Regions from separate parts of the Spirosoma taeanense genome, predicted to be linked through region 2. Evidence: riboswitches for the same ligand, from Rfam matches in the RefSeq annotation. Region 2 holds a riboswitch; the other holds the start of a gene.
The links. Region 2 has a riboswitch for S-adenosylmethionine ahead of HNV11_RS03890 (O-acetylhomoserine aminocarboxypropyltransferase/cysteine synthase family protein). Riboswitches for the same ligand answer to the same signal wherever they lie in the genome.
Positions count from the first base shown of each region.

Region 1 (6,752 bases), 2.4 Mb from region 2:
CAAAAGGGCTGCGGTCGTTTCTGATGGCCATCCCGGTCTGGCTGAAAGAAAAATTATTCCTTAAACGGCTGATACGGCAGGAGCTGGAGAAGCTAGGGTACGATCCGGCCAAAAAAGTAAAGCTTCTTTTTCCCGAACACCATCTTTCCCACGCAGCCAGCGCCTTTTATCCGTCGGCCTTCGAGCGGGCAGCAATCCTAACCATCGACGGTGTAGGCGAATGGGCCACCGCTTCAATTGGGCTGGGCGAAGGAAAGTCAATCACCATACTGAAAGAACTGCGGTTTCCGCATTCGCTGGGGCTGTTATATTCTGCGTTCACCTATTTTCTGGGTTTCCGGGTCAACTCGGGCGAGTATAAGTTGATGGGGCTGGCCCCGTATGGCGATCCGCACGCGCCTGAGGTAGCCCGGTATCTGGCGATCATCAAAGAACAACTGGTCGATCTGCGCGAGGATGGGTCGATCTGGCTCAATCAGACGTATTTCGACTACGCCACCGGGCTAACGATGGTGAACGAAGAAAAATGGGCCGCTCTGTTTGGTTTCCCGAAGCGGCAGCCTGACGATGAACTGCAGCCGCATCACTGCAATCTGGGCCTGGCCATTCAGTACCTGACCGAAGAGGCTGTGCTGAACATGGCCCGCGAGGCCAAACGCCTGACCAACGCCGATGCGCTGGTGCTGGCCGGGGGCGTGGCGCTGAACTGCGTCTCCAACGGAAAACTGCAGAAAGCGGGTATTTTCAACAAGCTGTTCATTCAACCCGCAGCGGGCGATGCGGGCGGGGCGCTGGGGGCGGCTCTGGCAGCCTATCATATTTATTTCGATCAGGAGCGCCGGGTAACGACCGAACGCGACGCCATGCGCGGCTCCTACCTCGGTCCGACGTTCTCCGACCTGGACGTTGAACTGATGGTGGTAAAGTATAAAGCCGTTGCGACGCACTTCGCCGATTTTGGCGAGCTGAGCAAGCAAACGGCCCAGTTGCTGGCCGATGGGAACGTTGTAGGCTGGGTGCAGGGCCGTATGGAGTTTGGTCCCCGGGCACTGGGCGGACGCAGTATTCTGGGCGATCCACGTAATGCCGAGATGCAGAAGAAGCTGAACCTGAAAATCAAATACCGGGAATCGTTCCGGCCGTTTGCGCCCTCGGTGCTGGCCGAAGACTGCGCCGAGTATTTCGAATACGACGGTACGTCGCCCTACATGCTGCTGGTGCATCCCGTTACTGAAAGTCGGCGGGCTCCGCTACCGGCCGATTACGCCCGTTTCCCGTTGCGTGAAAAGCTGTATTACCAGCGGTCGGATCTGCCTTCGATTACGCATATCGATTTCTCGGCCCGTATCCAGACCGTGCATGAAGACACCAACCCACGCTATTATCAGCTGATTGATGCGTTTAAAAAATTGACGGGTTACGGTGTTATTGTCAACACCAGTTTTAACGTACGGGGTGAGCCGATCGTCTGTACGCCGGATGATGCCTATCGGTGCTTTATGCGCACCGAAATGGACTATCTGGTTGTTGGCAATTACCTGTTCGACAAACGGAAGCAGCCTCAGTGGCAGGAAAAAGACAATTGGAAAGAAGAGTTTGTTCTGGATTAACCGGTTAATCAACTGAGGCAGTTGAGATATTTATTAACCATAAATTAGTTTAACGTAAAACTTTTGCTAGTTAACCTTCAACCACAACACGATCATGGAATTCTTACAGGACATTTTCCACTTTCTGCAGCAACGTAAAAAATGGTGGCTGGCACCCATTATCATTCTGTTGCTCCTCATCGGTATTCTGATTGTTATCGGCGGTGGTTCGGCCGTAGCGCCTTTCATTTACACCTTGTTTTAACGGAATGGATGCTGCTGACAAAGCCAAAGCTCAGTTGGTTATCGTGACGGGGCTGCTGGTGCTCTATTTTGTGTTTAAATCGTCCTGGTGGCTTTATGGAGCTATCGGGGTAGGCTTGCTGAGTGTCTTTATTCCGGTGGCGGGTGATTTTATCGTCCGGATCTGGTTCAGGCTGGCGGAGGTGCTGGGAAACATCAACGGCAAGATTATCCTGTCGGTGCTGTTCTTCGTATTCCTGTTTCCTATCGCCCTGCTTTACCGGATGACGGCTAAAAATCCGCTGGCAATCAAACGCAGCGACACCCGTTCATTCTACACGGATCGGAACCATACCTACACAAAAACCGATCTTGAACAGACCTGGTAAGCAGTCGAATAGCGAATTGAAGGCGTGCCAACGGACGGTACGCCTTTTTTGTTAACTTTGCGTAGCTTATCCAGAAAGACGGAGGGATTGGACCCGATGATGTCTTGGCAACCCACCCGATGGTGAAGGTGCCACGTTCCTCCCGGCCCGGTGCCGGGGCAGATAACGCACAGCCTGCCTTCTGTCTCTCTGCGCATAAGCCCTGCTTTACGATACTGGTCAAGACGCTGCCCAACACCAGGCAACGGTATAATCTGTCTAACTACTTGAAAACAATATTCGAACTTCTCCGCGAACGCATCCTCGTCCTCGACGGGGCCATGGGGTCCATGATTCAACGCTACCAACTCACCGACGCCGATTATCGGGGAGAGCGTTTTCGCGATTGGCCGCACGATCTGAAAGGCAACAACGACCTGTTGTCGTTGACCAAGCCTGAGGTGATTCAGGAGATTCACCGGCAGTATCTGGAAGCGGGCGCCGACATCATTGAAACCAACACCTTCAGCGGTACGACCATTGCCATGGCCGACTATCGTATGGAGAAGCTGGCCTACGAACTGAATTTTGAATCGGCCCGGCTGGCAAAGGCGGTGGCCGACGAGTTTACGCAGCAGAACCCCGACAAGCCCCGGTTTGTCGCCGGTGCCATGGGGCCAACCAACCGTACTGCCAGCCTCTCGCCCGACGTCAACAACCCCGCCTATCGCGCCGTTACGTTCGATGAACTGGTTGATGCGTATTACGAGCAGGTGGCCGGGCTGGTCGAAGGAGGGGTGGATCTGTTGCTGGTGGAGACGATCTTCGATACGCTCAACGCCAAAGCCGCTCTGTTTGCGATTGATAAATATTTTGTGGGTAAAACCCCACTGCCGATCATGGTGTCGGGGACCATTACCGACGCCAGTGGCCGGACGCTTTCGGGCCAGACGACCGAAGCCTTTCTTTACTCGGTTTCGCACCTGCCGCTGCTGAGCGTGGGTCTGAACTGTGCCCTTGGAGCCGAACCCATGCGGCCATATATTCAGACGCTTGCCAAAGAAGCCCCGTTCTTTACGTCGGCTTATCCAAATGCTGGACTACCGAATGAATTTGGGGAGTACGACGAAACGCCCGAGATGATGGCCAATCAGATTGAAGGCTTCATCCGCGATAGTTTTGTCAATATTGTGGGGGGCTGCTGTGGTTCCACACCCGACCATATCCGGGCCATTGCCCAGGTCGCAGCCAAATACCCGCCCCGTTCGTTGCCTCAGCCCGAACCGTATCAAAAGTTGAGCGGTCTGGAGCCGCTGAAGATTACCGAGCAGACGAACTTCCTGAACGTTGGGGAGCGCACGAACGTAACCGGCTCGAAGAAGTTCGCCCGGCTCATCAAAGAAGGCAATTACGACGAAGCGCTGAGCATTGCCCGGGGCCAGGTTGAAGGGGGCGCGCAGGTTATTGACGTCAACATGGATGAAGGCATGCTCGACTCGGTCGAGGCCATGACGACTTTTCTGAACCTGATTGCATCGGAACCGGATATTGCCCGCGTTCCCATTATGATCGACTCCTCGAAATGGGAAGTCATTGAAGCTGGCCTAAAATGCGTGCAGGGAAAGGCGATTGTGAACTCGATTTCGCTGAAGGAGGGAGAGGAGGCTTTTATTGAGCGGGCGCAACTGGTAAAACGCTACGGGGCGGCTGCGGTCGTGATGGCGTTTGACGAAACGGGTCAGGCCGACTCCTACGAACGACGCATCGAAATCTGCGAACGAGCTTACCGGATTCTCGTCGATAAGGTCAGGTTTGCTCCGCAGGACATCATTTTTGACCCGAATATCCTGACTGTAGCCACCGGGATTGACGAGCACAACAATTACGCCGTTGATTTTATTAACGCTACCCGCTGGATCAAGAAAAACCTGCCCCTGGCTAAAGTGAGTGGGGGGGTGTCGAACATTTCGTTCTCGTTCCGTGGGAATGACGTAGTGCGGGAAGCTATGCACTCTGCCTTCCTCTACCACGCCATCCGCGCCGGCCTGGACATGGGCATCGTCAACGCTGGTCAGCTGGAGGTGTATGACAACATCCCGAAAGACCTGCTCGAACGCTGCGAGGACGTTCTGCTGAACCGCCGACCCGACGCAACGGAGCGGCTGGTTGAGTTTGCTGAGACCGTAAAAGCCAAAGGCAAGGCCGTAGTGCAGGACGACGCCTGGCGGAATGAACCCGTCCGCGAACGGCTGAAACACGCGCTCGTTAAAGGAATTACAGACTATATTGACCAGGACGTTGAAGAAATCCGGCAGCAGGTCGAGCGGCCGCTGCACGTGATTGAAGGGCCACTGATGGACGGTATGAACATCGTTGGCGACTTGTTCGGCGAGGGTAAGATGTTCCTGCCGCAAGTGGTGAAGTCGGCGCGGGTGATGAAAAAAGCCGTGGCCTACCTGACGCCCTTTATTGAAGCCGAGAAATCGGACGGGGAATCCTCTACGGCGGGGAAAATCCTGCTGGCAACCGTAAAAGGCGACGTACACGACATTGGTAAGAACATTGTTGGCGTCGTGCTGGGCTGTAATAACTACGAGATCATCGATCTCGGCGTGATGGTGCCTACGCAGAAAATTCTGGACGAAGCCCGGAAGCATCAAGTCGATATCATTGGTCTGAGCGGACTGATTACGCCTTCGCTCGATGAAATGGTGGGCGTAGCAAAAGAGATGGAGCGGCAGGGCTTTACGCTGCCGCTGCTGATCGGCGGGGCCACAACCTCCCGGATGCACACGGCCGTGAAGATAGATCCGCACTATTCGGGGCCAGTTATTCACGTACTCGACGCCAGCCGCAGCGTTCCCGTGGCCGGACGCCTGACGAGCGAACAGACCACCACGCGCGACGAGATTTTTAAACAGATCAAGGCTGAGTACGCCAAACTGCGCGATGATCACGCCCGGCGTCGGCAGGAAAAGGCCAGCCTGACCCTTGAGGCTGCCCGCGCGAATCGCACCCCTATTGATTGGAGTAACTTCGAGCCGACCAAGCCTCAGTTTCTGGGGAATCGGTACTTTGAGGATTACGACATTGCCGAGTTGGCCCGCTACATCGACTGGACGCCTTTCTTCCAGACGTGGCAGCTGAGTGGGAAATACCCCGCTATTTTTGACGATGCTACCGTAGGCAGTGAAGCCCGCAAACTCTTCGACGATGCCAACCGACTGTTGCAGGAAATTATTGACAAAAAACTTCTGAAGGCAAAAGCCGTCGTTGGGTTTTACCCTGCCAACTCGGCCGACGACGACGTACTGCTGCACGAGTTTGAGGAAGAAATTCGGGATATTCCCTGCGAACGGCACGGCTCGCACCGGCATATTGAATACAAAATATCGCGGGCAGAATCGCAGTCGGCCGTAAGTCCGGCGGGTGAGCTGATTTACGATACCAAAACGGTGCTGCACTTCCTGCGGCAGCAGAATCAGAAGGCACCCGGCCTGCCGAACTTCTGTCTGTCAGACTTCATTGCTCCGCTCGAAAGCGGCCGGGAAGACTACATTGGTGGGTTTGCCGTGACGGCCGGCATTGGTATTGAAGCTCTGCTGGAGCAGTATGAGCGCGACCATGACGATTACAACAGCATCATGGTCAAAGCCATTGCCGACCGGTTAGCCGAAGCCTTCGCCGAGCGGATGCATGAACGCGTGCGTACAGAGTTCTGGCCCTATGCTGCTAATGAAAACCTGACAAACGAAGACATGATCAAAGAAAACTATCAGGGGATTCGACCCGCGCCGGGCTATCCGGCCTGCCCGGATCATACCGAGAAAGGAACGCTGTTCGAACTGCTGAATGCGAACAGGATTGACATTGAACTGACCGAAAGTTATGCCATGTATCCAGCGTCGTCGGTGAGTGGGTTCTATTTCTCGCATCCTGAATCGAAGTATTTCGCCGTTGGCAAGATCAATAAAGACCAGGTTTATGATTACGCCCAGCGGAAAGACAGGCCGGTTGAGGAGATTGAAAAGTGGCTGTCGCCGGTACTGAGCTATGATGCCTAGTCGGCATAGATATGCCTGCATTCTTAAAAAAAGACGGTTGTTCTCTGGACGGCCGTTTTTTTGCTTTGAAGCAAACCGAAAATAATTCAGTAGAGAACAATCATCGTTCGTCTTTCTGTGCAGGGCGAAATAATGTTTCGATTATCACCGCCCAGAATAATAAATGGAGGCAAGCAACAACACAATTGCAAAATCCCGTTGGTACCGACTGTTACCAATCGCGTTCATTACGTATAGCCTGGCGTATTTAGACCGGGCGAACTTTGGCTTTGGGGCCGCCAGCGGCATGGCGAAGGATCTGAACATCACCCCTGCCATGTCGTCGCTGTTAGGCTCGCTGTTCTTTCTGGGCTACTTTTTCTTTCAGGTGCCGGGGGCGGTCTATGCCGAGAAGCGCAGCGCCAAAAAATTAATCTTCTGGTCGTTGATTCTATGGGGTGGCCTGGCCATGGCAACCGGTATCATCAGCAATGTCAACGCCCTGATTG
Region 1 is NZ_CP053435.1:4,221,088-4,227,839, reverse strand. Features, by position in the region: gene HNV11_RS17705 (carbamoyltransferase family protein) at 1-1,610, shown strand, start outside; gene HNV11_RS17700 (DUF5989 family protein) at 1,705-1,854, shown strand; gene HNV11_RS17695 (SxtJ family membrane protein) at 1,859-2,221, shown strand; SAM riboswitch class I at 2,285-2,390, shown strand; gene metH (methionine synthase) at 2,488-6,264, shown strand; gene HNV11_RS17685 (MFS transporter) at 6,428-6,752, shown strand, end outside.
Region 1: another riboswitch for S-adenosylmethionine. It lies ahead of metH (methionine synthase); the one in region 2 lies ahead of HNV11_RS03890 (O-acetylhomoserine aminocarboxypropyltransferase/cysteine synthase family protein).

Region 2 (6,752 bases):
ACCCACAACCAGCGTTCGGGCCTTAACCTGAGCCAGCGCGTTCAGGATGCTGCCCCGGTTGCGGCCCACGTTATGGGAGTCCATAACTTTCGAGAGCGTCCAGTACGTAAAGGCATTGAAGCGGTCGGCCAGTTTATCACCCTGATAACGCTGGTAACTGGCGGCCTTATAGCCGTCCAACTGCTCGTTATTATCCAGGGCCTGGGTAAAGCCGTAGGTGTCATAGTTACGGTAGGAAATCATGGCCATGGCCCGGGCTGCTTTCATCCCGGCAATACCCGCGTCGTCGCGTCGTTCGCACCAGGTGGGGTCGGCTTCAATCGCCATCCGCTGGGCTTCATTGAACGCAATACACCAGGGCGAAGCCACTGCACCCGAGGCAATCAGGATCAGGTTTTTGATGAGGTTCGGCTGCAGGATCGCCCATTCGATGGCCTGCTCGCCCCCGACTGATCCGCCAATGCAGGTATCAATTGTCTCAATGTTCAACTCCTGACGTAATAGGTCCATTGCACTTACCATATCCCGGATGGTAAGTGCCGGAAAGTCGTGGTGATAGGGGATGCCCGTGGCCGGATTGATTGACAGCGGCCCCGTTGAGCCGTAACAGGACCCAATTACATTGGCACAGACAATAAAGTCTTTTTCCGGATCGAAATATTTACCGTGGCCTACCATACCGCTCCACCAGTCGCCGGCGTCGGCATTACCCGTCAGCGCATGGCAAATCCAGACAACGTTGGTTGGTTCGTTGGTGTCGGCGTTCCGATTGAGTGTGCCACGCGTCGTATAGGCCAGCCGGAAACCCGGCAGACTCGCCCCCGATTCAAGCGGGAAGGAATATTTATAATCGAAGTACTGGAGGTTCAAAATTGGTTTACAGTTTGGGTTTTCGGATCGCAACCCATAGCTGCGATCCGAAAATCAGAAACGCCTAATTCAAAACCGGCTCCGCAATCTGAGCAAACGCCTGTTCGAGGTCAGCTTTGATGTCATCAATATATTCAATACCCGCCGAAATACGCAGGAGCCCCGGCTCAACGCCCGCAGCCGCCTGCTCCTGTTCGCTCAACTGCTGGTGGGTCGTTGACGCTGGGTGGATAATGAGCGTCTTCGAGTCGCCAACATTGGCCAAATGGCTGATTAGTTTAAGGCTGTTCACAAACTGGTCGGCCGCTGCCTGACCACCCTTCACTTTGAACGTAAAGACGCCCCCAAAGCCGCGTTTGAGGTATTTCTTCGCCAGTTCATGGTAGGGACTGCTTTCCAGGCCGGGATAGTTAACCAGTTCAACCTGTTCGTGTTGTTCCAGCCACTGCGCCAGCGCCAGGGCGTTCTGCACCGTCCGATCGACGCGCAGCGAGAGTGTTTCGAGACCCTGCAGGAGCAGAAACGAGTTGAACGGGCTAATGGCCGGGCCCCAGTCACGCAGACCCTCCACCCGGGCGCGGATAATGAACTGAATGTTGCCAAACGGTCCGCCAACACCGAACACATCGCTGAACACCATGCCGTGGTAACCCGGAGAAGGCTCGCTGAACTGCGGAAACTTGCCGTTGCCCCAGTTGTAGTTGCCGCCGTCCACAATAACCCCGCCAATGCTTGTGCCGTGCCCGCCAATCCATTTTGTTGCCGACTCGACAACAACGGCCGCACCATGTTCAAGGGGCCGGAACAGGTACCCGCCCGCACCGAACGTATTGTCGACAATAAGCGGCAGATCATGCTGCCGGGCAACAGCTGCAATGGCGTCGAAGTCCGGAATGTTAAAACCCGGATTGCCGATGGTTTCGAGATAAATGGCTTTGGTTCTGTCGTCAATCAATCGGGCAAACGATTCGGGTTTGTCGCCATCGGCAAAACGGGCCTCAATCCCCAGGCGTTTAAATGAAACTTTGAACTGGTTATATGTACCGCCGTACAGAAACGACGTTGTCACAAAATTGTCGCCCGCACTGAGAATATTGCTCAGCGCAATAAATTGAGCCGCCTGCCCGGAGGCAACGGCAAGGGCCGCCACCCCACCTTCGAGAGCCGCCATGCGTTTCTCAAAGACGTCGGATGTAGGGTTCATTATGCGGGTATAAATGTTCCCGAAAGCTTTCAGGGCGAACAGGTCTGCGCCGTGCGCTGAGTCATTGAACACGTAAGACGTAGTCTGATAAATGGGGACAGCCCGCGCGTTGGTGGTTGGGTCGGTTTCCTGACCGGCGTGTAGCTGGAGGGTATCAAAATGAAGTTGCGAGTCCATATGATTGAAGTCAAAAGTTAAAAGCCGCTGCTGCGGTGCGTAGGGTTTAGACTGATTGAGTAAGGTAGCAGTGCGTAACACCTGTCACTGAAAACAAGGTTACAGCGACTGCAACAGACGCCCGAAAACCACTCCCGGTTTAGGGTGCGATGAGGGTGAACTGCGCTTTAGTAAGCCCCCGCGGGCATACAGCATAAGATGTAGAGCATGTGATAAACCGATTTATAGTCCCTAACGATCCGCCACCGCGGTTGCTTTAGGCAGGAGTTAGCACCTTGCCATGTGGTAGGTTGCCAGCGGTTCGCAGAGCCTGATCTCTCCCCGCTTCTGTATAAATCAATCTGCGCCGAGAGAAACGTAATAAATGGCGCTTAACAATTGACTTGATGGCGCAAGTATAACAGCCAAACGGTGGGAAAACAAACCCTGCTCGGTATTTCTATCCGCTACCTTAATTTTTCGGCCAATCACGAAAACAGATATAGGGGAAGTGAAGACGTTTTTTACCTTTGTGTTAAGACCAGTACCCAATGAGCCACACGCCCTACCGTTACAACCGGGAAAATGCTACACGCGTAGCCGGTATAACGACCGTTAAAGACGCCATCGGCCAATTGCTGAAGCATTATCAGCTCCAGACGCGTTTCAACGAAACCTATCTTGAAGCGTTTTGGGGTCGCATGATGGGACCCGCTATTGCTTCCCGTACCAGTCGCCTTTACGTGCGCGATCGCAAACTGCACATTGAGATTGCATCGGCGCCCCTCCGCAACGAACTGGTGAATGCCAAACAGAAGCTCATTCAGTTGGTCAACAAAGATATGGGCACCGACGTCATCGACGACGTGGTGTTTATTTAAACGCATCGTCTCCTGGCCGAAGGAATACTGATGTGTCGCGTTTCTTCAGAACTGGATCAGCAGATTCCGGCGCTCTTCCTGCATGGTGATTGGCTCCGATAAAAACCGGGCATTCAATTTCAGCCGCTGGCAAATGGCGAGCCATTCCCGTTCCGGTACGACCAGAAACCCGTTTTCTTTCCGGACGGTGTGATAATCCGAAAACCGTAACCGGAACAGCAACCGCACCATCGACAGCAACTGCCCCTGCCGGAACGACTTGCCGATAATGCTCAGAATGTCTTTAATGATATTCTCCTCCACAATCAGGTCGCAGATCAGCGCTTTGGCACCGGGCTCGGCTACTTGTTTAATGTTATTTAGTAATTGCTCGACCTCTGCCGAATTACGGTAATACTGCACCACGCTCATTACGATAATAACGTCGAACCGCTGGTCAGCAACCGGACTGAAGTTTAGATAATCGTCCGCAGACAAATCGTGAAAGAACACATTGGGGTGCGCCACATGCTTAGCTCGGGCAATCTCGTTATACCGTTTTGAAACATCCAGCCCGTGGATTTCGGCCACGCGGTCGTGCCAAGCATCTTCCAGATTGCCCGGTCCGGAGCCAATGTCGAGCACCTTCTGATTGGCCGATAACGGAATGTATTTCTCGACCCGGGCCAGAAAATAAGCGTAGTTTGCTACCATCGAGTCGTCAAACTCATTCTCTTTCTGCCAGAAGTCAAGCCAGGTGGATGCCATTCTATCTAAAGTTATGGATGCATCGGCTGCCATAGCGTTTCGAAACCAATGGCGTAGCCGATAATGTGTTTATGAATTGATCAGGGAACTCGATTTGGAAACGGAATGCATTATCGGCGAACGTACATGCATTAAGTAAATCACCCGGAACCAGATCAGGACGCAGGGCAGTGCCTTAAGCGCATAGGGCTTCGTCCACTGATCCCGCAGAACGGCCGGAAAAAAATCGCTGGGGGAAAGAACCGTAAGCACGAAGCAACTAATAAGAAGTATACGGTCCAGGGTTGACTGTGGCCCAACGAACCACCAGATCAGGACGCCGGTAACGGCCGTGATGTACGTAGGCGACTCGGATACAGGGTTGAAAATAACCTGAAAGATGAGAATGGAGGCTACCATCAGCAACCGGAATGCGCGTTGCCCGAACCGCTGGACATGCACGTAAACCGTACAGAACAGCAGCACTCCACTGCCGATAATAACCGCAGTCGGCACGTCGGGAGAAAGAAACAGGTGAATAAGCCGGTGAATCGACGTATTCGCCCATTTATCGTGATTCGACTTGAACAGCAGTTCCCGCACCCACATCTCATATTGATAGAGCAATTCGGCTGGCGACGTAAAAAGCAGGGGTAACAACCCAAGCACAAGGCCCCATAACATCATGTACACTAGGAAACGCCTTTTCTGCGGATACAGCAGAAACAGAGCGGCTGCGACCAGACTGTAGATTTTGATGTTGAACCCAAGGACAATGAAAAAGGCGGCCCAGAGCGGCTGCTTCTTTTCAAAGCTTAGAAAGGCAAAAAGGGGAATGGCGGCTATGAGCGGATTGGTCTGGCTATTGACCAGCGACGTAAACAACTCCTGCAATCCGAACCAGTACGCAAATACCTTCTGCTGTCGGGTTAGCGGCATTCGGTAAACGGCGTAAACCCACACGCCGGCAAACAGAAACTGCCATAGAAATAAGCCAACCGAGTAGGGGAGAGCAAAGATGGGCGCAAACAAAGCCGCGAACGTTGGCGCGTAATGATAATGGTCGCTGTACTGAGCTGGATACAGGGCATACAGGCTTTTACCTTCAATCAGGTGATACAGGGAGTAATAAAAGATGCTGTAGTTATTCGAACTGAACAGAATGGTGAGTTTGATGCTGGCAAAGAGCGTGGCCAGTGCGTAAACGCCGAAAACAAACCGGTAATTACTAAAAATGGATTGGCCGGGAAAAGCTGACATGCTTTAAAAAATGTTAGCGAATGGACAATTGCTCGACGAACTCATCCATCGTGCTGAATTCGCCCATTGGCTTTAAATACCGTAACAAACTTTCGACCCGGTCGAGTAGGGCGTCGCGGGAGTGCCGACGAACATACGTTGGGATATTGCCGTAGGCCGACAAGTCGGTGAATTCCCACGGATGAACGTATAAGTTCAGAAAACCGTCGGACTGGAGCGTCTGGCGGCAAAGCTGTTTATAATAGCTAAACGGAAAGTTCTTCAGGCTCAGCCAGAATAGGGGCAACCGCAGCGTTGGGGTTACCGAGGCCGGCACCTGCCACACGCCCATTTCCTGAAACGGATGCCGGGGCTCACCCCAGTGGTTATACCGACCCGGCAGGTAAGTGGGGTGCAGAGATGAATTGTACCGATAACCCGCCTGTTGCACATCGTTCGGGTCAACAAATCCCATGCGTGCCCGCCGGAATCCGGTTACGGGACGGCCAAGCAACTTTTCGAGCGCGAGCCGCGATTTGAGCAGATCAGCCGGTTCAAACGTCGTGTGGTAATAGCCATGCGACGCAATTTCGTGCTTTGTTGCCAGGCCCTGAATCAGTTCTGGCTCGTGCAGGGCGTAGTTGGCCGTTGTAAACAGCGTAGCGCGGGTGCCGACAGCATCGAAGCGTTCGGCGAGCAGTCGCAGGCCCTGCGTTGAAACGGCAATTTGTTCGCTTAAGGAAATATCATGGCCAAATTCAACGGCGGTGTCAAACTCTTCTACGTCAACGGTGAATAAAATCGCTCGGTCTCCATAGCGGTTTTGATAGGCCGGATCGGCTGCTTGGTTTGTGCTTTCCATGTTGTCGTTACGGTCTCCTCAATCTCACTGGTATCGCCGATGATATAAGCCGGTCGTTGCTTTACTTCGATGAAGGTTTTGCCTAGATAGACCCCAATAATGCCGATCATGATAAACTGAACCCCGCCGATCAGGGCCATCAGGACTACCAGAGTTGTCCAGCCCGATACAGTCGCGTTCGTGAAAAAGTATTCATACAATACTTCTGCGCCGAACAGAGTGGCAAACAATGACATGCCGAAGCCCAGCAAAACAGACAAATATAGCGGCCGTGTCGAGAACGACGTAATGCCCATGGCGGCCAGTTTGAGCATCTTGCGGAACGAGTACTTCGAGCGCCCGGCGTAACGGGCCGCCGGCTGGTAAATAATCCGGCATTGCTGGAAGCCAATCCACGAAATAGCCCCGCGCAGAAACAGATCGTTTTCTTTAAACTCGTTTATTGTGTCAACAACCTTACGGTCGAGCAGCCGGAAGTCAGCTGCACCGTCTTCAAGCTGCAGATTTGAAACATTGCGCAGTAGGGTATAGAACGCTTTTGACGTGGAGCGTTTGAACCACGATAACTTTGGGTCAGCCTGGCGGACTGTATAAACCACTTCGTAACCTTCACGCCATTTGGCAATCAGCGCAGGAATCAGCTCCGGAGGATGCTGCAGGTCGGCGTCAAGGCAGATGATGGCCTCCCCCGGGCGTGTTCATACCCGGCCCGCAGGGCCATCTGGTGGCCGAAGTTTCGGGAAAAAGATAGATACCGGACCACAGCATACGCCTTACTTAATTGGCGCAGTACGTGCCGAGTCTGATCGGTGCT
Region 2 is NZ_CP053435.1:905,472-912,223, forward strand. Features, by position in the region: gene HNV11_RS03885 (homoserine O-acetyltransferase family protein) at 1-870, opposite strand, end outside; gene HNV11_RS03890 (O-acetylhomoserine aminocarboxypropyltransferase/cysteine synthase family protein) at 935-2,251, opposite strand; SAM riboswitch class I at 2,471-2,589, opposite strand; gene HNV11_RS03895 (DUF721 domain-containing protein) at 2,782-3,111, shown strand; gene HNV11_RS03900 (methyltransferase domain-containing protein) at 3,157-3,858, opposite strand; gene HNV11_RS03905 (glycosyltransferase family 87 protein) at 3,928-5,097, opposite strand; gene HNV11_RS03910 (polysaccharide deacetylase family protein) at 5,111-5,938, opposite strand; partial or broken gene HNV11_RS03915 (glycosyltransferase family 2 protein) at 5,857-6,752, opposite strand, start outside.